DNA from 4 places in the Neorhizobium sp. DAR64872/K0K18 genome. Region 4 is predicted to be linked to each of the others. Evidence: predicted binding sites of a transcription regulator. Region 4 holds the regulator's gene; each other region holds the start of a gene.

Region 1 (5,968 bases), 1.3 Mb from region 4:
GCAGAAGGTCGGCCTTGCGGGTGTCGGCATCTTCGTGGATGCGGCTAAGATGCGGCTCGTACCATTGGCGGGCGAGACCGATTTCGGAAGGCCAGCCTTCGCTTTTCCTGACGGCGCCAAGCATCTCGACAAAGGCCGGCCAGTCTTCGCCGGACCTTGGAGGCGAGGGAATTTCCTGCAGTGCGGCCAGCGGTTCCGGATCGGCCGCGATCGCATCGAGGATCTTCGCCGCCGTTTGCGGGCCGATGCCTGGAATGAGCTGCAGAAGCCGAAAACCCGCAACCCGGTCGCGCGGGTTCTGGGCAAAGCGCAAAGCCGCCAGCATGTCCTTGACATGGGCGCTATCGAGGAATTTCAGGCCGCCGAACTTGACGAAGGGAATGTTGCGGCGGGTCAGTTCCACTTCCAGCGGGCCGGAATGGTGCGAGGCACGAAACAGCACGGCCTGCTGTTTCAGCAGCATGCCGGTTTCGCGGTTCTCGAGGATCTTTTCCACGATATAGCTCGCCTGTTCGGTCTCGTCCTTGACGGTGACCAGACGCGGCCGCTCCTCCGACTGGCGGTCACTCCAGAGGTTTTTCGTAAACCGCTCGCGAGCAAGTTCGATGACGCCGTTGGCCGCTGCCAGAATGGTGGTGGTCGAGCGGTAGTTGCGGTCGAGCGTGACGATGTTGGCGGGCGGATCGAAGGTCGCGGGGAAATCGAGGATGTTGCGGATCGTGGCGGCGCGGAACGAGTAGATCGACTGGGCGTCGTCGCCCACCACCGTCAGCCCGCGGCCGCCGGGCTTCATCGCCATCAGGATCGAGGCTTGCAGCCGGTTGGTGTCCTGGTATTCGTCGACCATGACGTGATCGAACCGTTCGCCGACATCCTGTGCGATCAGCGGCTCGCTCATCATCTGCGCCCAGTAGAGCAGGAGATCGTCGTAATCGAGCACGTTCTGCGCCTGCTTGGCGTCCACATAGGAGGCAAACAGATCGCGCAGCTGCGGTTCCCAGGCAAGGCACCACGGGAAGGAGGTCTTCAGGACCTCGTCCAGCGGCGTCTCGGAATTGACGGCGCGCGAATAGATCGCAAGGCAGGTGCCCTTGGTCGGAAACCGGCTTTCCATCTTGGAGAAGCCGAGCTCGTGGCGAACGAGGTTCATCAGGTCGGCGGAATCCTCACGGTCGTGGATGGTGAATTCCTGGTCGAGGCCGATCTGTTCGGCATAGATCCGCAACAGCCTTGCGCCGATGCCGTGAAACGTGCCGGCCCAGGCGAGCGCATCGGTCATGACGCCGGACTTCGCCCCCATCACTTCGCGGCAGATGCGCTGGACGCGGCGGCCCATTTCGGAGGCCGCACGGCGGGAAAACGTCATCAGCAGCAGGCGGCGCGGATCGGCGCCCGACACAATCAGGTGGGCGACGCGATGGGCAAGCGTGTTGGTCTTGCCGGAGCCTGCGCCTGCAATGACCAGAAGCGGTCCGGCAGCGCCGCCATCCGGCACGTCCGAACCATGCTCGACCGCGCGGCGCTGGGCCTCGTTCAATTTTTCCAGATAAGCAACCGACATTCAGTTTCCGCGGCTTGTTCTTGATGTGTTCGTTTCAGCTCTACCTGATTCGCCGGCATTTGCCGCAATCGGTCTCCATCCCCGTTCGATTCTTAAACTTGACTACGCAGGTCGGCTTTGGCTATCGATGCGATGACGCTTATAAATTGGAGGCAAACTTGAAAATTCTGTCTGCTCTTTCGGCCGGAGCTTCGCTCGCCGTTTCGCTACTCGCTCTGTCCATGCCGGCCAACGCGCAGGTCGCCGACAGCCTGACGATCTACAATGCCCAGCACGAGGGCCTGACCAAGGAATGGGTCGAGGCCTTCAAGGAAGAGACCGGCATCGTCATTACGGTGCGCAACGGATCCGACCTCGAAATGGCAAACCAGATTGTGCAGGAAGGCGCCAACTCGCCGGCCGACCTGTTTCTGACGGAGAATTCGCCGGCCATGGCGCTTGTCGATGGCAAGGGTCTGTTTGAGCCTGTCGACAAGGCAACGCTCGATCTCGTTCCCGAGCAGTTCCGCCCGGCCAACGGTCACTGGACCGGAATTGCCGCGCGCTCCACAGTGTTTGCCTATGACAAGACCAAGCTCACCGAGGACAAGCTGCCGAAATCGATGCTCGATCTCGCCAAGCCCGAATGGAAGGGCCGTTGGGCCGCATCTCCGTCGGGCGCCGATTTCCAGGCGATCGTCGGCGCGTTTCTGCAGCTGAAGGGTGAGCCGGAAACCGCTTCCTGGCTGAAGGGCATGAAAGAGAACTTCACCGCCGTGCGTGGCAATTCCACCGCCATGAAGGCCGTCAATGCGGGCCAGTTCGAAGGCGCGCTGATCTATCACTACTACTATTTCGGCGATCAGGCGAAGACCGGCGAAAACAGCAAGAACGTTGCGCTGCATTACTTCAAGAACCAGGATCCGGGCGCCTTCGTGTCGATCTCCGGCGGCGGCATTCTGGCCTCTTCCAAGCACAAGGAGCAGGCGCAGGCATTTCTGAAATGGCTTGCCGGCAAGGGCGGCCAGAAGATTCTGCGTGACGGCACCTCGTTCGAATACGCCGTCGGCAAGGACGAGGCTTCCAACAAGGCGCTCGTTCCGATTGCCGACCTTCAGGCGCCAAAGGTCGAGCCCTCGAGCCTCAACAATGCCAAGGTCACCGACATGATGACAGCCGCCGGCATTCTCTAAACACCATCGAATCCTGTTGCGCACGGACATCGCAGGGCGTACCTGCGATGTCTCTTCTTTCTTGAGCACGCGATGACGTTTACCACCGAGAGCATGGTTGCCAGCCGGCCGCGCCGGAAGCCTGCGGGGAAACCCCTTGCAGGATCGTCATGGACGCTGGCAATCGCCGTTGCGATTGCCACCCTGACGCTGACGCCGCTCGGGTTCGTGTTCTGGGCAACGCTTGCGACCGGCTGGGAAACGGCATCGCAGCTGATCTTCCGTTCCCGTGTCGGCGACCTCCTGTTCAATACCGTTGCGCTGATCGTCCTCACGGTGCCGATCGCGCTGGTTCTCGCAACGGCGCTTGCATGGCTGACGGAGCGCACCGACCTGCCGGGCGCAAAGCTGTGGGCCTTGCTTGCCATCGTGCCGCTCGCCATTCCCGCTTTCGTGCAGTCCTATGCCTGGATCGGTATGTGGCCGCGGCTGAACGGGCTTGGAGCGGGCGTCGCGATTTCTGTCGTAACCTACTTTCCCTTCGTCTACCTGCCCGTGTCGGCGGCCCTTCGGCTGATCGATCCGGCACTGGAGGATCAGGCGGCCTCTCTCGGTCTTTCGCCTGCTGCGGTCTTGCGGCGCGTCGTGTTGCCGCAACTCAGACTGTCGCTGTGTGGCGGGGCGCTGCTGATCAGCCTGCATCTCCTGTCGGAATACGGGCTCTATGCGATGATCCGGTTCGACACGTTCACGACGGCAATTCTTGACCAGTTCCAGTCCACCTACAACGGCGTTGCAGCGCATATGCTGGCGCTGGTGCTGGTGGCATGCTGCTTCGTGCTGATCGGCGTCGATGCCGCTGTGCGGGGCCGCCGTCGCTATGCCCGGCTGGGCTCGGGCGTTGCCCGCCATCCGGTGCGCGCCTCGCTTGGCCGCTGGCGATATCCCTGCCTGCTGCTGCCGGTCGTGACTACTGCGGTTTCGCTTGGCGTGCCGGTGCTGACGCTCGGGCGCTGGCTGATCGCCGGTGGTGCTGATATCTGGCAATTCAGCGAGATCGGGTTGGCGCTTTCCCAGACGCTGACGATCTGCGTGATCGGCGGTGTGGCGACGGCTGCTGCCGCCGTGCCGATCGCCTGGCTTTCGGTGCGTCGCCCGACGCGTTCCAGTCGGTTTCTCGAAGGCTGCTATTATCTCGCAAGCTCGATGCCGGGCGTGGTTGTCGCGCTCGCTCTGGTAACGATCTCCATCCGGGTGATGCTGCCGCTTTACCAGACGGTGGCGACGATCGTCATCGCTTACGTCATCATGTTCCTGCCGCGGGCGCTGGTCAGCCTGCGCGCCAGTATCGCGCAGGTGCCGGCAGAGCTGGAACAGGCGGCCGAAAGTCTCGGACGTTCGCCCGCGCGGGCGCTCTGGTCCACCACAGTGCGGCTGGCGGCGCCCGGCGCTGCATCTGCCATGGCGCTTTCCTCGCTCGGCATCATGAACGAGCTGACCGCGACCCAGATGCTGGCGCCCAACGGCACGCGCACGCTTGCCATGGCATTCTGGGCGCTGACCAGCGAGATCGACTATGCGGGAGCCGCACCGTATGCGCTGCTGATGATCCTGTTTTCGCTGCCGCTCACCCTTCTCCTTCACCACCAGTCAAAAAAGATCGCCGGGCGATGACGCTGCTTACCCTTTCCTCCGTTGCCAAGAGCTACGGTTCCGTCGCAGCCGTTGCCGGTGTCGACCTTGCAGCCCAAAGCGGAAGCCGCACGGCCATCGTCGGCCCTTCCGGCTGCGGCAAGACCACGCTTTTGCGGCTGATTGCCGGGTTCGAGGTTCCTGACGCCGGCTCGATCACGCTTGGCGGCGAGATCATGTCCAATGCGGACGCGCATGTTGCTGCCTACCGACGTAATATCGGCATCGTGGCGCAGGACGGCTGCCTGTTTCCGCATCTTTCGGTGCTCGACAATATCGGTTTCGGCATGGACGCGGATCGCACGGCCAAACAGGCAAGGGCTGCGGAACTGATGGAGATGGTCGGACTTGACGGGGCGATGCTTGCCCGCAAGCCGGATCAGCTTTCCGGCGGCCAGCAGCAGCGCGTGGCGCTGGCAAGGGCGCTTGCCCGCAGGCCGCGGCTGATGCTGCTGGACGAACCCTTCTCGGCGCTCGACATGGGCCTGAGGACCGCCACCCGAAAGGCTGTGGCCGACGTACTGTCGGCTGCCGGCGTCACCACCATTCTCGTGACCCATGACCAGGCGGAAGCGCTTGCCTTCGCCGATGAGCTGGTCGTGATGCGGGCGGGAAAATTCGCCCAGGTCGGCACGCCGCGCGAGGTCTATCTGAAACCCGTCGACCGGGCGACGGCCACCTTCCTCGGAGAAGCGGTCGTGCTGCCGGCCATGGTGAGCGACGGGATAGCCGACAGCCCGATCGGCCGGCTAGAGGTTGCGGACGTCACCTATCGCGGCCGGGCGCAGATCATGATCCGGCCTGAGCAGTTTACCGTCAGCCGGATCGAATACGCGCCGGACAACGGGGTCTCGGCTGTGGTCAGCGACGTGGTTTTCTGCGGGCCATCGCTTGATGCGAGGATAACACTCGCCGGAGACGGTATCGCCGAGGGCGAGATTTCCTTCCGCCTGGATATCCCCGGCCGCGAGCTGCTTGCGTCAGGCGACCGGGTGTCGATCGGCATCTCGGGACGAGTGCATCTGCTTGCCGACGCGTAGTTCACATTTTTGCCGGAATATTTCTTCGCGGCCATCACGGCGCTGGAACCTGGAACCTTTTGTCACGTTGTTCCCGCATCAAATATGAAGGAATAATACCATGCTGAAATGGGCTCTCATCTTTCTCGTCATCTCCGTGATTTCAGGCTTCCTCGGCTTCTCCGGCGTCTCCTCTGCCACCGCGGGCATCGCGAAAATCCTGTTCTTTATCGCTATCGTGATCTTCCTTATCTTCCTGGTTCTGGCACTGACGGCAGGCGCCGTGGTCTTCTAAGAAAGACCCCAAGGATCACAACAGCAAAGCCGCCCTGGAGCTTCCACGGGCGGCTTTTGTTTGCGGTAAATTCGGGAAGTGAAGCGCTATTGAAGCGGCCGGAGCCCCACACGACCCCGGCCGCCTGAGTGCCACTGGCCGAGAGGCCAGCCACAAACTCAGACCCACAAGCTCCCGCATCCGCAAGCCTCGCGCTATTGGTATTGTTACGGATGGAAGAATGGTGACGGGACGTTATGCGGTCGGTTAA
Region 2 (5,968 bases), 1.8 Mb from region 4:
CACGAACGGCCGTCGGCTCCTTCAACGGCGCATTTGCGAACGTCCCCGCACACGAACTTGGCGGCGCGGTAATCAAGGAGGTGCTGGCGCGCGGTGGCGTGGAGGCGGGGGAAGTGGACGAGGTCATCATGGGGCAGGTCCTGCCTGCCGGCGAGGGACAGAACCCCGCACGTCAGGCGGCGATGAAGGCCGGGGTGCCGCAGGAGGCGACGGCCTGGGGCGTCAACCAGCTCTGCGGTTCCGGTCTTCGTGCGGTCGCACTGGGCATGCAGCAGATCGCGCTCGGCGATGCCAAGATCATCGTCGCCGGTGGACAGGAATCCATGTCGATGGCACCGCATTGCGCGCACTTACGCGGCGGCGTGAAGATGGGTGATTTCAAGATGATCGATACGATGATCAAGGATGGCTTGACCGACGCGTTCTACGGCTATCACATGGGCATCACCGCTGAAAACATCGCCCGACAGTGGCAGTTGTCGCGCGAGGAACAGGATCAGTTCGCGGTGTCCTCGCAAAACAAAGCGGAGGCAGCGCAGGTTGCTGGCCGCTTCAGGGACGAGATCGTTCCCTTCCTGATCCAGACCCGCAAGGGCGAGTTGCGCGTCGAGAACGACGAATACATCCGTGCCGGTGCGACTTTGGAGGGGATGGCGAAGCTTCGGCCGGCCTTCGACAAGGAAGGCACAGTGACTGCCGCCAACGCATCCGGCCTTAACGATGGCGCCGCCGCAGCGTTGCTGATGACGGAGGAAGAAGCCGGTCGTCGTGGCATTGCGCCGCTGGCGCGCATCGTCTCCTGGGCCACTGCTGGCGTCGATCCGCAGATCATGGGAACCGGGCCCATCCCGGCTTCGCGTCGCGCGCTGGAAAAAGCCGGTTGGAAAATCGGCGATGTCGACCTGATCGAAGCGAATGAGGCGTTTGCCGCACAGTCCTGCGCGGTCACGCGGGATCTGGGCCTCGATCCGTCGCTCGTCAACGTCAACGGCGGAGCGATCGCCATTGGTCACCCGATCGGTGCGTCGGGTGCGCGAATTCTCAATACGCTGCTGTTCGAAATGAAGCGCCGTGGCGCGAAAAAGGGGCTTGCGACGCTCTGCATCGGGGGTGGTATGGGCGTCGCCATGTGTCTGGAAGCGCTCTAGCACTGGGTGGCAGCTGCCCACGTTATCGGCGTGAGCAGCTCCGTTACGCTGACGGCGGCGACGGTATGAAAGGAAGTTTACATGGCGCGTATCGCGTTGATTTCAGGAGGCACGCGCGGCATCGGGGCTGCGATCAGCACTGCCATGAAAGCGGCAGGCTATTCGGTCGCCGCAAATTTTGCGGGCAATACCGAAAAGGCCGCTGAGTTTCACGCGGCGACGGGCATTCCGGTGTTCCAGTGGGACGTGTCGGATTACGATGCCTGCGTGAAGGGCATCGCTGAAGTCGAAACGCAGCTCGGGCCGATCGACGTCCTCGTCAACAATGCCGGCATCACCCGCGACGGCATGTTTCACAAGATCACGCCGCAGCAGTGGAAGGAGGTCATTGATACCAACCTTTCCGGCCTGTTCAACATGACCCATCCGGTGTGGCCCGGCATGCGCGAGCGCGGATTCGGCCGCATCATCAACATCTCCTCGATCAATGGCCAGAGGGGCCAGATGGGGCAGGTGAACTATTCCGCCGCCAAGGCGGGCGATCTCGGCTTCACCAAGGCGCTGGCTCAAGAGGGGGCCTCGAAGAACATCACCGTCAATGCGATCTGCCCCGGCTATATCGGAACCGACATGGTGCGTGCCATCCCGCAAAAGGTGATGGACGAAAAGATCATCCCGCAGATACCTGTCGGACGGTTGGGAGAGCCGGAAGAAATCGCCCGCTGCGTGCTGTTTCTAGCCTCTGAAGAAGCCGGATTCATTACCGGCTCGACGCTCAGCGCAAATGGCGGTCAGTATTTCGCCGGGTAAGCGGATACAAAAAAACCGGCGCCCATGGGACGCCGGTTTCTATACTGCGACTAAACGCAGGACTTAGCGGCAACGCGCTTCGTATGTACGGCCATAACGGTCGCGATAGACGCAGTAACCGTTGCGCTTCTGCGATTCGCCGATAGCAGCGCCAACCAGACCGCCGCCGACAGCGCCGACTGCAGCGCCACCCCAGCTGTTGGTCACAGCGCCACCGATAACGGCGCCTGAAGCAGCACCGATTGCAGTGCCCTTTTCAGTGGATGTGCAGGATGCCAGCATTCCGACGAGAGCGCCGACGAGCAAAACTTTTTTCATGTCACTTTCCTTCCCTTGGTAACGTGCGGCTTCGCCGCTTTTAGATCCTGCCCATCAGCAGGAGGATGATGATAATCAGCACAACGAGGCCGAGACCGCCGGACGGACCATAACCCCAGTTCCGGCTGTGCCCCCAATTCGGCAGCGCGCCGATCAAAAGCAAAATCAGTACGATAAGTAGGATGGTTCCGAGCATAGGCTTGTACTCCGCTGACCTCCCGGCTCGACATGTCCGGTTGGGATTGCCGAGAAAACGTAGCATGGGAACTTTTGTTCCACTCACCACTAGCTCGCCCGTGAAGTGTGGTTAACGGGTTACACTTTGGCCATGCGTCGGAAAGCCGGGTAATGTTCGAAACAGATCGAGAACGCTCCGGAATCCGCAATCGTCGCCGATTCGTTCACGTTTGTTCGAACGAAACTGGCGTGCGTATCGTACACATGTTGATCCTGGAAATCGTGGTCTCGCCTTGTCGAGGACAACATATCGGCTTGCGTTTATCGTCGAGCATGGCCATCTGATACTGCGATTGCGTTTCCGTGGAGGATCGCATCGGCGGATAAGCAGGAACTGGCTTTGCATTCTCAGCCCATGATTCTCAGCGGCCGCGGCGTCACGGCCGTGCTAGGCCCCACCAATACCGGCAAGACCCATTATGCCATCGAGCGCATGGTTGCGCACGGTTCCGGCGTCATCGGTCTGCCCCTTCGCCTGCTTGCACGCGAGGTCTATACGCGTGTCGTGGAGAAGGTCGGTTATCACAATGTCGCGCTGATCACGGGCGAGGAAAAGATCACGCCGCATATGGCGCGCTTTTCCGTCTGCACCGTCGAGGCGATGCCGCGCGAGACAAAGGCCGCCTTCGTCGCTATCGACGAGGTACAGCTGGCCGGCGATCTCGAGCGCGGGCACATCTTCACCGACCGCATCCTGCATCTTCGCGGACGCGAGGAGACGTTGCTGCTCGGTGCCGGCACCATGCGGCCGATCCTCGAACGGCTGCTTCCCGGGATCACCGTGGTCGAACGGCCGCGCCTCTCGCAGTTGTTTTATGCCGGTCAGAAAAAGATCACCCGCCTGCCGCAGCGTTCCGCGATCGTCGCCTTCTCTGCGGAAGAGGTCTATGCGATCGCCGAACTGATCCGCCGCCAGCGCGGTGGTGCGGCTGTCGTGCTTGGCGCCTTGAGCCCGCGCACCCGCAATGCACAGGTCGCTCTCTATCAGGAAGGCGATGTGGAATATCTCGTCGCAACCGATGCGATCGGCATGGGCCTCAATCTCGATGTGGATCACGTTGCCTTCGCTCAGGATCGCAAGTTCGACGGCTATCAGTTCCGCAATCTCAATCCGTCCGAAATGGCGCAGATTGCCGGGCGTGCGGGCCGCCACCTGCGTGACGGAACCTTTGGTGTCACCGGGCAGGTCCAGCCGTTCGACGACGAACTGGTCGAGCGGATCGAGGGTCATCATTTCGAGCCGGTGAAAGTGCTGCAGTGGCGCACGAAAAGCGTCGACTATTCCTCGCTTGCCGCTCTGCGTGCCAGTCTCGACCGGCCGCCGACCGTGGCGGGGCTTGCCCGCGCGCTGCCGGCAATCGATATCCAGGCGCTCGACTATCTGTCGCGCTACGCAGAAATCCGCGATACGGCGACAACGCCGGAGCGGGTGGAAAAATTGTGGGAGGCCTGCGCTCTGCCGGACTATCGGCGGATTGCCCCTGCGCAACACGCAGACCTCATTTCGACTCTTTTCTCGGATCTTGTGCGCTTCGGCACGGTGAACGAGCAATTCATGGCAGAACAGGTTCGCCGCGCCGACCGGACCGACGGAGAAATCGACACCCTGTCGGCCCGAATCGCGCAGATTCGTACCTGGACCTATGTTTCGAACCGCCCTGGCTGGCTTGCCGATCCGACACACTGGCAAGAAAAGACACGGGAAATCGAGGATAGGTTGTCGGACGCGTTACATGAACGGTTGACGAAACGCTTTGTTGATCGCAGGACATCTGTGCTCATGAAGCGCCTAAGAGAGAATGCGATGCTGGAAGCTGAAATCAGTGTGAATGGGGATGTCTTCGTCGAAGGCCATCATGTGGGGCAATTGGCTGGATTCCGATTCACGCCTATAGCCGGCACGGAGGGTCCAGATGCGAAGGCCGTCCAGGGTGCCGCGCAAAAGGCGCTTGCGCTGGAGTTCGAGGCACGCGCCGCGCGGCTTTATGCATCCGGCAACAACGACCTTGCTGTCGGCTCGGACGGTTCCGTGCGCTGGCTCGGCGAACCTGTCGGCCGGCTTGCGTCAAGCGACCATATCATGCGCCCGCGCCTGATCCTGCTTGCCGACGAGCAGTTGACCGGCAATGCCCGCGAACACGTCGTTGCGCGCATCGAGCGTTTCGTGAACCATCACATTGCGACCGTGCTGAAGCCGCTGGACGATCTGTCGCGCGCTGAAGACCTGCAGGGTCTCGCCAAGGGCCTGGCCTTCCAGCTGGTCGAAAACCTCGGCGTCATGTTCCGGCGCGATGTTGCCGAAGACGTGAAGACGCTCGATCAGGATGCGCGCGCTTCGATGCGCCGCTACGGCATCCGCTTCGGCGCCTACCATGTGTTCATGCCGGCGCTGCTGAAGCCTGCTCCGGCCGAGCTTATCACGCTTCTCTGGGCGCTGAAGAACGACGGCATCGACAAGCCGGGTTACGGCGATCTCATTCCGGCGCTTGCTGCCGGCCGCACATCGGTCGTCGCGGATCCTGCTTTCGAGCGTACCTTCTACAAGCTCGCCGGTTTCCGCTTCCTCGGCAAGCGTGCCGTTCGTATCGACATTCTCGAGCGTCTGGCCGATCTCATCCGTCCGCTGCTGCAGTGGAAGCCGGGCTCCAGCCCGCGTCCAGAAGGCGCCTATGACGGTCGCCGCTTCGTGACGACGACAGCCATGCTGTCGATCCTCGGCGCAACGCCTGACGATATGGAAGAAATTCTGAAAGGCCTCGGCTATCGCGCCGATGCCGTGAAGCCTGAAGAGGCGCAGGCATTCCTGGCTGGCCAGGAGCCAGCTGCGGCTGCCCCTGCCACGCCAACGGCTGCAGCAGACGAGGCCGCACCGACTGCCGAAGGCGATCAGGGCGAAGAAACTGAAGCAACCGAAGCTTCCGCTGAGGTTGTGGCGCCTGCTGAGGCTGCTGCTCCTGCAGAAGACGCTGCGAGTGAAGAAGCTGCAGCGCCTGACGTCGCCGCTTCCATGGAAGCTGAAACCGTTGAGGCACCTGCAACGGCCGAGCCGGACGCTCAGGCCGAGACAGCCGCCTCGACTCAATCTGCCGCTGCCGTCGAACCCGAAGAAGCAAAGCCTGTTCTCCTGTGGCGCCCGGGTGGCGGTCGCGAGAACAGCCAGCGCCAGGGTGGTCGGCCACAGCAGGGTGATCGCCGTGGTAACGGCCAGGGTCAGCGCAATGCCGGTGCTGCCTCAGCAGGCCGCACCCAGGAAGCCCGCCCCCAGGGCGAAGCCGCTCCCAAGGAAGGCCGTCGCGATGGTCGTCGGGATGGCGAGCGCCGTGACGGTGGTCGTCCAAACCGCGACAACAACAACCGTCGGCCTGAAAACCGGGGCGATCGTCCCGAGCGCGGAGATCGTAACGATCGTCCGGACCGTAACAAGGGACCGCAGCCCGCTCGCTTTGAGGCCAAGC
Region 3 (5,968 bases), on a different replicon from region 4:
GCAGGATCGGAGATGACTGCGAGATAATTGCGCCAACCAACGAAAGACGAGGATTGGCCAAAACTCGATTGTCCAAGGCTGAGCCAGATCACGTAGATTGACGGCACGACGATCACGCTCAGGATCAGAATGTGAACGGGCGCCAGCAAGGGCAACAATTGTGGCAGACGTTTAGCGCGCAAGTTTGGTCCTCCCGACCTTATTGCAAATGGGTATCTCAGACTTTGGGGGTGGCCCCAACAATGTCCTTATGGTGGATCTCGTAACCAGCCTTCTCCTCGATCGCCTGGTCGTCCGAGTGCAATGGGTCGCTGCCGATCTGACGGACTGAGTTCCGCGCTTGCAGCGACACGTTCAGAACGGTGTGGTGAGGTTCCTCGAGCTCACCTGCCATGCGAATGCGTAGCCTCTGCCAAATGGCTTGCGCCATGGCGTCAATTGGCTGGCGCACGGCCGTCAAAGGCACCTTGCGGGCGCTCATCCACACGTAATCGTCAAATCCAACCAAGGCGCTTTGTTCGGGCACATCAATGTGGTGACGAGCAAGTGCCGCAAGCACGCTAAGGGTGGTGACATTTGTCAGCCCAAAGATCGCGCTCGGCACCGAATTTGCCTCGAGCCAATTGGCGAAAATTTCTGCACCGCGCTCGGCATTGGATCCCAATTCAACGACGGTAGGCTCGCGACCATGCTGCAGGAAGACGTTGCGGACACCCTGGATCCGGTCCCTGATCGGCGCGACGGAAAGATCGGAGGCAGCGATGACGACATCGCGGTGACCGAACTGCCGAAGGTGGTCGGCGACCATCTCACCCGCCTCGATATTGTCGATTGTCACCGTATCGGCGAAGGCCTCCGAAAGAATGACACGGTCGGCGAATACCAAAGGGATCGAGCCGGCTTCGTCGCGCAACAGATCCGGTATAGTGTCCGAGCACGGGATAGCCACCAGGCCGGATGGGCGCCATCCGAGCAGCGCCCGCAGCCTTGACTTCTCCACTTCGACATCGTCGCGTGAGCTGGTCACGATGACATCATACCCGTCCTTGCGTGCCATAACTTCGAGCCGCGACACCAGGGAAGTAAAAAAAACGTCGTCGAGATCCGGCACCAGTACGCCGACGACCCTCGCCTGCCCTGATCTCAGCTGTGAAGCAGCACGGTCGATCTGGTAGTTGAGGTCCTTCGCGGCCCTTTCGACCCTACGGCGCAGATCATCATTCACCGGCTTGCTGCCGCTGAAGACATTCGAAACCGTCGCAATCGAAACGCCTGCGAGAGCCGCAACTTCTTTTATCGTGGATCTCTTTTTGGCCATAGGACTCATGTGTTAAACGTTTTACCGTTAAACGTTTAACAGCATGATCTGGTGTTCGCAAGCAAAAATTAATTTAAGACGGCGGCAGAACTGTCACCGCAGCTTTCCGCGGATCCCAGTCGCCGAAACGCAGGGCATCGTCAGCTTCAACCGGCAAGGTCCGAGCCTCCAGTTTCCGCGGCTCTGATGAGAAAGTTCATCGCCGTTCGTGGCGACGCGAATCAGTGGCGCGTGTCTCGCGGTGCGAGTGTAACTGCCTCTTCGCCGCAGGTTTTTAAGGAAGATGCCGGAGCCATGCCGCGGTAAAGGTTCGAATGTCAGTGTACCACGGGAACGTAAGAGACGATCGGCGATACTGTGGCGTTGGCAGAATAAGCCTCGACTATTCTGCATCCTCAATACCGTCGTGACCACAAAAGCAACGCCATGCCGCAAGCTGCTGTGAGGGCCCCACCGACGATTTAGGGTCGTGGGTCGATCATGAAACTCTTGGCGGGATAGGGAAAGAAGCCGCTCCTTGGGCCGCCCAGATCAGCCCGGCAACGATCAGCAGTAAGCCGAAACCCAATAACGCTTTTTCAGCCATCGCTGCCCCTTGCCGGCACGGTAGGCACCGCGGTGAATCGATCGGTAAAACTTTGCGTAGCTGTCGTAAAGACTTGTGTCAGACCTTGGGGCTCTGCGCGACTTACCCGGTCTTACTGGTGGTACGATGCAGTAAACTCGGCAGTCTTTTCCGGATTGTGTCGGCTGTGACTGGGCGCGAAGTCGTCACGACCTGATCGGGCCACTGTTGCGCCAGGGGTCAATACGACCCGCAAAGCAAGAGGATCAAAGGCATTAGGATCATCTCTTCGGCAGCCGTGATGGTGCCGGGACACTTCGCCTCCATCTTTCGTCACCGAAAATAGCTCAGAATGTCCGAAGTTTGCTCCACCATAGCCGGAAGCGGCTTGTACGGCAGCCTTCGAAGCATCTGCAGGCGGGCAGGATTCTATAACTTTGGATGTGGTGGCTTGAGCTTAGAGCGGCGGCAGCGTTCAGAACAGTACTTCACGTCGCTCCAGTTCTTGGCCCACTTCAGCCTCCATGCAAAAGGTTTTCCGCATGTCGCACACGTTTTTATTGGCAGATCCGCTTTCTTGACCTTTCTCGCCATATGGATCCTCTCCTACTCAACGTGTTTACGAAAATGCGAACGAACCACTCGCCGCTCAGTTACCGAAGTGGCACTTCCACGAGCCCTACCCTATCTGGGGGAAGCAATCAGCGATTGGAAGCACCCGACTTCCAACTCTTTTCATGTTCGCTCGATCTATTTCCGTTCACTTTACGTTCCGCCTGCCCTATGACAGGCCAGTTTGCCATGTTTGAGACAGTGGATGATCAACCGATCGACTTTTGAATTTCTAGAGGAAGCCTCCAGTAATCACTTCGCCGAGTGGCTTGACGACAACCGAGCTAGACTTGATTGCGCGCGCCGCGACTTAATTGAATTCACCTTAGCGTTGGCTAATAGCACAGGGTCGATCGACAAGCGCGTAGATGAGGCCAACCGAGATCCCCGCAAATGTTTGAGTGCCGCGTCTATCTCGAAAGGCACATGCTGCATCACGTTGCGAGTTTCGCCTTCGAAGAACGCAGCCGCGACATATTTCGTGCAAATCTCTCCGCACAGCTCATACAGTGGAGGCGGAGCGCTGCTACCCCCGCCACGGCTTGCCCGCATTTTGCGGCAAACAATCGCAAGCCACACCGGCAAATGGAGAGGGATCGTCGAGGGTCCATTATTTCGGACATATTTCCCAAATGGTCTGACGGGCGGTCATGATTTGAGCGCCAGCGGGTACGTCAGAAATCACGACGCGCTCGACTTTTTCAATCTCAAAAACTTCGGAGCCTGTCGCAACGTTTCTGACGAGATGCTCGTGTCCTCCAATCTCGTCGAGGAAATAGTAAAATCATTCGCCGCTGCCCGCGGCCTGGTCGATTACATCAATCGGGCAACGACTAAGCTCCCCGAGTCCCGATAACCGGACCGCTCTTGCGCGCACACTTACTGACCCGAAGCTTATAGAGATGCTAAATTGGGCTCGCGACTATCAGCACGGTCGCGATGTGCTTGAACGGTTTCCTGTCATTGAGCTCGTCTAGGGCGCTAAAAAGTGGCTGCAGACGTCTCGGCATTAGAGATTTTGCTTGCGAGCGCTTATACGGTAGGGACCGGTTCTCTCCCCCATTACGACAGATTTCCAGGAAAGGGTGATCTCCTTTCGCGCAATCAAGGCATCAACCGCTTCATGGACGGCTGGCATGTAGTCACGCCACTCAAGCGGGGCGTTGTGATCATTTGCAAGGCTGCGCGCAACTTCGCTCGGGCACGTCGTCCCATCAGGTCGACTGGCAACAAAACTCAAAATGGTCGATTCCGCATTCGCTCTCATGGCTCGTCCCCATTTAATTGAACTGTCTCGCGGGTCATTTGACAGTTACATTGTCTCAGCAAAGCATCAGACAAGACCATCTCTGCGGAATACACCTCACAGCGGTGGTGGTGGACTGGACGGCTCCGTGTTGAGCTGGGGAGAGATCGACCTCCTTAAGGCAAAGCGATACGAAAACCTCTCACCCCCCTATGGCGACCTTCAGCGCTCCCCTTCAGTCCGATTAACCCGCAGCGGCTTGACAGTGTCTCTGCGGGTTAGTCCGATCAGATAAGACGTAAAGGGTCGGCAGGGTTAGCGCCCTGTCGGCCGCTCCAAAAAACTCCGCCTCACCGCACAAACCGCTCTGAGACCGCCAACATGGTGACGGCTTGACCGGCTCGGGTGAGGAGCTCGTCGAAGGCGGCCCGATCGGTGTCCACGCCGTCCTGGAACGCCGTCAATGTAGGCCACCACAACTGGCGGGCGCCTAGGAACGGTGCGCCGTCGCCGTGCACCTCGGCGCTCGGCCGGTTCACCGCGTGACGCAGCGCGCCGATCCGCAGGCCGAGCTCGGCGTCATCAGCGCCCACCCAGTCAGGATTGCCATCAAGGTGCACGAATTGCAGGAGATGGATGCTCGTCGGCCGCTCCAGCACGTCCCATTGTCGATCAACGTCGGATACGGCACCCATTGGAGGCCGCGAGACGATTACATCCTCCTCGGTGATGAAGAAGATGACATTCGGCAGGTCTTGGAACAACGGCTCGTCGGGGCGGATGTTGTCGACGAACAAGGGCTCGTCGACCAGTGCGGCGGCGTCTTTCGGGGAATCGAACGACGGCATGGCAACGCCGTCGTACTTGTCCTGACCCGGGCCGAGGCGGTCGGTGTCGAACTGGTGCCCTTGGACGTAGGTGAGCATGCCCGGGATCTGGCGGCCCATGGTGCCGTGCGGGTGACGCCAATGGTCGTGGAAGCGCTGGCGGTCGATATTGGGGCGGCGGGGGAGGAGGGCGAAGAAGCGGATCACGGAAGGTTCCTGACTGTGTTGTGTCGATTGACTTTGACCTGCCACTGAGAATTTCCTCCAGAATGGATTAGAGTCCGGCTCATCGAGGACGGACTTATGAAGAAGCAGAGATTTACGGAAGAGCAGATTATTGGGGTGCTGAAGGAGCAGGAGGCAGGCGTTAAGGCCGCTGATCTTTGCCGCAAGCACGGGATTTCTGAGGCGACCTTTTATAATTGGAAGGCCAAATACGGCGGCATGGAGGTGTCGGAGGCCAAACGTTTGAAGGCGCTGGAGGACGAGAATGCCAAGCTGAAGAAGTTGCTGGCTGAGCAGATGATGGATGTTGCCGCACTTCGTGAGCTTCTCGGAAAAAAATGGTAGGGCCTGCCGCCAAGCGTGAAGCTGTCGCGCATCTGAAGGTCACAATGGGGCTTTCGGAACGGCGGGCCTGCCAGATCATATCAGCAGACCGAACGACGGTCCGCTATCGATCCTCTCGACCGCCGGAAGTCGATCTGCGAGCGAAATTGCGCGATCTGGCCAATGAGCGCCGCCGTTTTGGCTATCGTCGATTGTTCATCTTGCTTCGACGAGACGGAGAGCCCTCCGGCGTCAATCGCATCTACCGGCTCTATCGCGAGGAAGGGCTTTCCGTGCGCAAGCGGAAAGCCAGACGTCGTGCTGTTGGCACACGAGCGCCGATCCTGGTCGAAGCAAAGGCCAATGCCCGCTGGTCGTTGGATTTCGTCCACGACCAGTTCGCCTGCGGCAGACGCTTCCGCATCCTGAATGTGGTCGATGATGTCACGCGCGAATGCCTGGCGGCGATCCCGGACACATCGATCTCCGGTCGCCGTGTCGCGCGAGAACTGACGGCACTTATCGAGCGACGGGGCAAGCCCGGCATGATCGTTTCAGACAACGGGACCGAACTGACCTCGAATGCCATCCTTGCATGGTCAAAGGATCATAAGGTCGAATGGCACTACATTGCGCCTGGAAGACCAATGCAAAACGGCTATGTCGAGAGTTTCAACGGCCGCATGCGCGATGAACTGCTCAATGAAAGTTTGTTCTTTGGTCTCGATCATGCCCGCAGCGCCATTGCGGAATGGGCCGACGACTACAACAACTTCCGGCCCCACTCATCGCTCAGATACCAGAGCCCGGCGGACTATGCCGGGATCATCGCCGCAACCGACTCCAACGCT
Region 4 (5,968 bases):
AAGGAAAACCGCAGCTTGGCGAATGTGTTGACGAGGAGAATATAAACGCGCAGGTTGCGTTTATCAATCACCGTCTCTGCAGCGGAGCCGGCGGGATAAACCATCATGGCGAATGGCGGAGCGATTTTTGAAGCAGCCAGCAGCAAGCCGATGATGCTTGCTTCGACACCCCACGCAATCGCACTCTGGACGCCCGAATCGGCATCGCAGACAATGCCCGCGGAAGTCCGGAATAATGGTCGAAACGACCATCATTCCGAGGATGTTTTCCTGGGATATGTGATCAGAGACCGGCCCGTTTCCAAATGGCTGAGCACGTCGTTGAGCGAGGAGGTTTCCCACGGTCATGGGTTCCTCTTCCTGCCTGTCTTGCTGGGTGCCGGCGCTGCGATCTGGTTCGCACTTCCTTGGACGCCATCGCCATTCATTCTCGCAACCATGCTTGCGATCTCGATGGTGACCGCAGGGCTGACACGGTATCGCGCGCATCCACTGTCTCGTGCCAACCTTGTAATCTGCCTGCTTCTCTCCGGTTCTGCACTGGCGGCGCTCGAAACGTGGCGGTGTTCGACGGTCGTGCTCGATTCGCCCGTCACGACGACTATCAGCGGGATTGTCGAACGACGCGAAGCCGATGCACAGCGCCGCTGGCGCTATATCCTCAGGATCGAGCAGACATCTGAGCCCTCGCTTTCACGACCGCCACAGCGCGTCTCGGTTCTTGCCAGAAGCCAACACGAACCTGCAGACATCGGAGAGCGCGTTTCCGGCCGTGCCCGTCTGTCGCCACCCTCTGGCCCGGCGCTTCCCGGATTGAACGATTTCGCCTTCTCCTCCTACTTCGATCAAATCGGGGCTGTTGGCTTCTTTTACGGCGCGCCTAGCGTACAACCGGCGATCGATGACCAACCCGGGTTATGGTCGGACATGCAGCGAGGGCTTTTTGCGCTTCGCAGCGCAATCGGCAATCGCATCCGCGATACGGTCAAGGGGGATGCGGGCGCTTTTGCTGCCGCAATCGTGACCGACGAGCGCCGTGCAATTTCCCGTGAGACGACCGAGGCGCTTCGTCTGTCCGGGCTGGCCCATATCGTCGCGATCTCAGGCCTGAACATGGCGCTGGCAGCCGGTATCTTCTTCGTCGGCGTCCGCTCCGTCCTGTCGCTGTTTCCAGGCTTTGCGCAGGCCTATCCGATCAAGAAGTTTGCCGCGTTCGGTGCGCTTGCCATGGCGACCGACTATTACCTGATTTCCGGGTTCGGGGTTTCCGCCGAGCGGGCCTATATCATGATGGCGGTGATGCTGGTCGCCGTGCTCGTCGATCGACCCTCCATCAGCCTTCGCAACGTCGCCCTTTCGGCAATCATCATCCTCGCCATCTCGCCGTCGGAGATTTTGGGTCCGAGTTTCCAGATGTCGTTTGCGGCAACCGCGGCACTGGTGGCAGGGTTCGCCCTCTGGACGCGATATTTCGCGAAAGGTAAGGAGGAGACAAAAGGTAGCAACCGGTGGATAACGGGTGTCGCGGCGACGTTCCATTTCATTGCCGGGATCGTGGTGACGTCGCTGATCGGCAGTACGTCGACGTCGATCTATTCGATCGAGCATTTCCACCATCTGACCACCTACGGCCTCGCGGCCAATCTCGCGGCCATGCCGATCATTTCCTTCGTGGTGATGCCGGCAGGGCTTGTTGGCATGTTGCTGATGCCGTTCGGGCTGGATGCTCCCTTTCTGTTCATCATGGGCGAGGGGCTGCGGATCGTCATTCGCATTGCCGAGATCGTCGCCGCATGGGGCGGCGATATTGCCATCGGCCGGCAGAACCCGCTTTTCCTGCCGCTGGCGACGGCAGGCTTTCTGCTTCTGACGCTGCTGCGCACGCCGCTGAGGCTGACAGGCGCGCTGTTCATGGCGGTGGCTTTGCTCTTTGCGGTCCGCTCAGGCTCGGCGCCGAGGCCTGATATCGTCATATCCGAAGACGGCGCATCGGTCGGCGTGATCAAGGATGACAAGATCACCCTCAATCGAACCCGACCGGCGGGATTTATCTTCGATCAATGGCGGCGAGCGCTGGTGCTTGAGACCGGAGAACAACCGCTCGCCTTGCCGGTTCTTGCCTCTTCGGAACCAGCGCGAGGTGCCAGCCTTGCGAAAAGCGATGACAAACGCCCTAGACCACATTCGCGACCGGATTTGACGCGCCGGGAAATCGAATATGTCAGGGGCTTTCTTCAAGCATTCACGCCCGGACGATTTGCCTGTCTGCCGAAAATCCTGTGCGCGGCGCAGACTGCTCAGGACATCCGGATCGTCACTGTCGAAGACAACCGATACACCGGTCTTGCCTGCGATTTCGGTCGGATCATCGTCTCGCCCGGCGCACGCTTCGATACTTGCCGCTCCGGCGCCTTGCTTCTCAGCGGGCGGACGTTGCGCCGGACTGGCGCACTGGAAATCACCATTATTCCGAACGCGACAGCGCCAGACATCAAGATTACGGCGGCGATGCGAGACAGCGCACAGACCTCAAGCCGTCCGTGGACCGTCCACCGGTTCTATGACTGGCAAACGCGACAATTCGACTTTGGCATCCCGGAGGCTGTTGCTGCGCATCTCCGGGATGACACCGTTCTTAATGATAGCGGCGAATAAGGCCGACAAGCTTACCCTGGACCTTCACCCGGTCGGGGGGGAAGATGCGGGTCTCGTAAGCCGGGTTTGCCGCTTCCAGTGCGATCGAGGCACCCTTGCGGCGAAACCGCTTCAGGGTCGCTTCTTCCTCATCGACCAGGGCAACGATGATATCGCCTGGACTTGCGGTGCTGGTATTCTTGATGATGACGGTATCGCCATCGAGGATGCCGGCATCGATCATCGAATCGCCCTTCACTTCGAGCGCGTAATGATCGCCGGAACCCAGCATCTCGATCGGAACGGCGATGTCATGGGTGTTGTTCTGGATCGCGGAGATCGGCACGCCGGCAGCGATTCGACCCATGACCGGGATGTTTGTCGAGAACGGATTGTCCGCCATGACCGGCGCCGGCTTCTGAGCGACGACCGGTTGCGTTTTGCCGAGGCTTCCCTCGATGACACTGGGAGAAAATCCCCGTCGCGGATGAAGGTTCGCCACATAGGCGTCAGGCAGCTTGATCACTTCGAGCGCGCGTGCTCTGTTCGGCAGACGGCGAATAAAGCCACGCTCCTCGAGCGCGGTGATCAGCCTGTGGATGCCGGACTTCGATGCAAGGTCGAGAGCGTCCTTCATTTCGTCAAACGACGGCGGCACGCCTGATTCTTTCATCCGCTCGTGGATGAACAGAAGTAACTCCTGTTGCTTGCGTGTCAGCATGGACGGGACCCTCAGAATTGGAAACAAATGCAGAACGGACGCTATATGTTCTATCTGTGTTCCGCAAGCCCCAAATTTTTGCTCAAGAATAGTCTCATTTCAGCGTTCGATCACGTATTCAGTTCGTGCGCAGCACTTGCCGAGTTTCCCGCGATAGCCAATGTTCTGCGGAATAAGACTTTGGGGGTGTAAGTGGGTAACAAGTCAGTCGATCATTTGGTTCTGCCCGTTGCAGATCTGGCGTCAGCGCGGGGGAGGTTGACCGCTCTCGGCTTTACTGTGGCACCTGAAGGTGTTCACCCTTTCGGCACAGCCAATGCCTGCATATTCTTCGCGGATGGCTCGTACCTCGAGCCACTGGCCATTGTGAACCGTCGGCAAGCCTCGCTTGCGGCAAAACGAGGCAACGTGTTCACCGATCGCGACATCCGCTTCCGCGGCCAGCGGAAAAGGGAAGGTCTATCGGCGGTGGTCATCGGGACGCAGGATGCAGCGGCCGATCATATGCGTTTTGTGGACGGGCACATGTCTGCGGGCGAGATGCTTCAATTCTCCCGCCCGATGCAGTTGCCCGATGGTGGGGAGAGCGAAGTCTCATTCCGTCTGGCGTTCGCGGCAGTTCCCGAGGTCGATGACATCTTGCTGTTTTCCTGCCAGCGAATGGCAGCATTACCGGCAGATCGCGGTGGTCTTGATGAGCACGCAAACGCCGTTACAGGCCTTCGAGAGATCGTCTTTTCTGCAGATGACCCGCTGGAGTTTCTGCCGCTTTTCGAAACCGTGTTCGAGACTCAGCCCGAGCAAGGGAAAGACGGTCTGCGGATCGAAGCTGCCAATGCCAGCATCCGCATTCAATCCAACGACACGTTCAGCGACGAGTTCCGGTCTTCGATGAAGCCCTTGTTATCGTCGCGCCTCGCTGCGCGCGGGATCATCTTCAAGACCACCGATCTCGCCGTGACAGAGATCACCCTTGCTGCTAATGACGTCGCATTCATCCGCAGGGATGGCCGCGTGATCGTGTCGGCAGCCCCGGGGCAAGGTGTGGTTTTCGGTTTCGAGGAATAGTGAAATGACAGTCTCCGCCAATTCTGAAGTGTCCGTGGGCGAGGGGAGTTCGAAAGTCGTTTTTTCCAACACGGCAAAGCTCTCGCTGATTGCCGGTCCCTGCCAGATGGAAAGCCGTGATCACGCCTTCATGATCGCGGGTACGCTTGTCGAACTCTGCAAGAAGCTCGACATCGGCCTCGTCTACAAGTCCTCCTTCGACAAGGCGAACCGCACGTCGATCTCCGGCAAGCGCGGCATCGGGTTGGACAACGCGATGGCAATCTTTGCCGATCTCAAGAAGGAATACGGCTTTCCTGTTCTGACCGACATTCACACGGAAGAGCAGTGCGGCCTCGTGGCCGACACGATCGATATCCTGCAGATCCCCGCCTTCCTGTCGCGCCAGACCGACTTGCTGGTCGCGGCTGCAAAGACGGGTTGCGCGATCAACGTCAAGAAGGGGCAGTTTCTGGCACCCTGGGACATGAAGAATGTTCAGGCGAAGTTCCTCGAAAGCGGCAATCCCAATGTGATGCTCTGCGAGCGCGGTGCGTCGTTCGGCTACAACACTCTCGTTTCCGACATGCGTTCGCTGCCGATCATGGCGGCTCTCGGAAGCCCTGTCATCTTCGACGCAACCCACTCCGTGCAGCAGCCGGGCGGCCAGGGCGGCTCCTCCGGAGGCCAGCGCGAGTTTGTCGAAACGCTTGCCCGGGCAGCCGTCGCCGTCGGCGTTGCTGGCGTCTTTATCGAGACCCACGAAGACCCTGACAACGCACCGTCCGACGGTCCGAATATGGTCCACCTGAAGGACATGCCGCGGCTTCTGGAAAAGCTGCTGGCCTTCGACGCCATCGCAAAAGGCTGACGGCGTCGAAAAACCGCCGAATTGACTGGATTGTAATCCGCGTGTCATCGACGATCGCACAATGTCGATGACACGCCTGTTCGCTGAGCCTGCGAATTCAGGCTCGCACATCAACCGAGGAGAGACCCTTGACCGCCATTACCGACATCATCGCTCGCGAAATTCTGGACAGCCGTGGCAATCCGACCGTCGAGGTGGATGTTTATCTGGAAGACGGCTCGATGGGCCGCGCCGCCGTTCCGTCGGGCGCCTCCACGGGCGCGCATGAAGCCGTCGAACTTCGCGATGGTGGCAAGCGCTATGGTGGCAAGGGCGTCGAAAAGGCTGTCGAAGCCGTCAACACCGAGATCTTCGACGCGATCGGCGGCTTCGATGCCGAAAGCCAGATCCACATCGACAAGACCCTGATCGCGCTCGACGGCACCCCGAACAAATCGCGCCTGGGTGCAAACGCCATTCTCGGCGTTTCGCTTGCCGTTGCCAAGGCCGCCGCCGAATCGTCCGGCCTGCCGCTCTATCGCTATATCGGCGGCGCCTCCGCCCATCTTCTGCCGGTCCCGATGATGAACATCATCAATGGCGGCGCTCACGCCGACAACCCGATCGATTTCCAGGAATTCATGATCATGCCCGTCGGCGCTGAGACGCTGAAGGATGCCGTGCGCATGGGTGCAGAAATCTTTCACGTCCTCAAG

What was found. Region 4 encodes LexA, which represses DNA repair genes until DNA is damaged. Its sites were predicted from a motif close to TGTTCNNNNTGTGTTCNG; they were not measured.
Region 1: the regulator LexA is predicted to act here: its motif matches at 1,577-1,594, upstream of ACQY1P_RS18960 (ATP-dependent helicase).
Region 2: the regulator LexA is predicted to act here: its motif matches at 2,630-2,647, upstream of ACQY1P_RS21295 (helicase-related protein).
Region 3: the regulator LexA is predicted to act here: its motif matches at 2,641-2,658, upstream of ACQY1P_RS00410 (DUF2461 family protein).

Annotation. Positions count from the first base shown of each region.
Region 1 is NZ_CP191446.1:2,733,226-2,739,193, reverse strand. It holds gene ACQY1P_RS18960 (ATP-dependent helicase) at 1-1,561, opposite strand, end outside; gene ACQY1P_RS18955 (iron ABC transporter substrate-binding protein) at 1,783-2,733, shown strand; gene ACQY1P_RS18950 (ABC transporter permease) at 2,806-4,386, shown strand; gene ACQY1P_RS18945 (ABC transporter ATP-binding protein) at 4,383-5,444, shown strand; gene ACQY1P_RS18940 (DUF1328 domain-containing protein) at 5,545-5,718, shown strand.
Region 2 is NZ_CP191446.1:3,232,654-3,238,621, reverse strand. It holds gene ACQY1P_RS21315 (acetyl-CoA C-acetyltransferase) at 1-1,148, shown strand, start outside; gene ACQY1P_RS21310 (beta-ketoacyl-ACP reductase) at 1,230-1,958, shown strand; gene ACQY1P_RS21305 (glycine zipper domain-containing protein) at 2,022-2,276, opposite strand; gene ACQY1P_RS21300 (DUF3309 family protein) at 2,317-2,472, opposite strand; gene ACQY1P_RS21295 (helicase-related protein) at 2,848-5,968, shown strand, end outside.
Region 3 is NZ_CP191445.1:82,192-88,159, reverse strand. It holds gene ACQY1P_RS00425 (carbohydrate ABC transporter permease) at 1-182, opposite strand, end outside; gene ACQY1P_RS00420 (LacI family DNA-binding transcriptional regulator) at 218-1,318, opposite strand; gene ACQY1P_RS00415 (DUF2256 domain-containing protein) at 2,313-2,477, opposite strand; gene ACQY1P_RS00410 (DUF2461 family protein) at 2,701-3,351, shown strand; gene ACQY1P_RS00405 (DUF3253 domain-containing protein) at 3,505-3,762, opposite strand; gene ACQY1P_RS00400 (EthD family reductase) at 4,092-4,775, opposite strand; one part of gene ACQY1P_RS00395 (IS3 family transposase) at 4,872-5,124, shown strand; one part of gene ACQY1P_RS00395 (IS3 family transposase) at 5,124-5,968, shown strand, end outside.
Region 4 is NZ_CP191446.1:1,474,988-1,480,955, forward strand. It holds gene ACQY1P_RS12585 (ComEC/Rec2 family competence protein) at 106-2,655, shown strand; gene lexA (transcriptional repressor LexA) at 2,636-3,355, opposite strand; gene ACQY1P_RS12595 (VOC family protein) at 3,548-4,423, shown strand; gene kdsA (3-deoxy-8-phosphooctulonate synthase) at 4,428-5,273, shown strand; gene eno (phosphopyruvate hydratase) at 5,402-5,968, shown strand, end outside.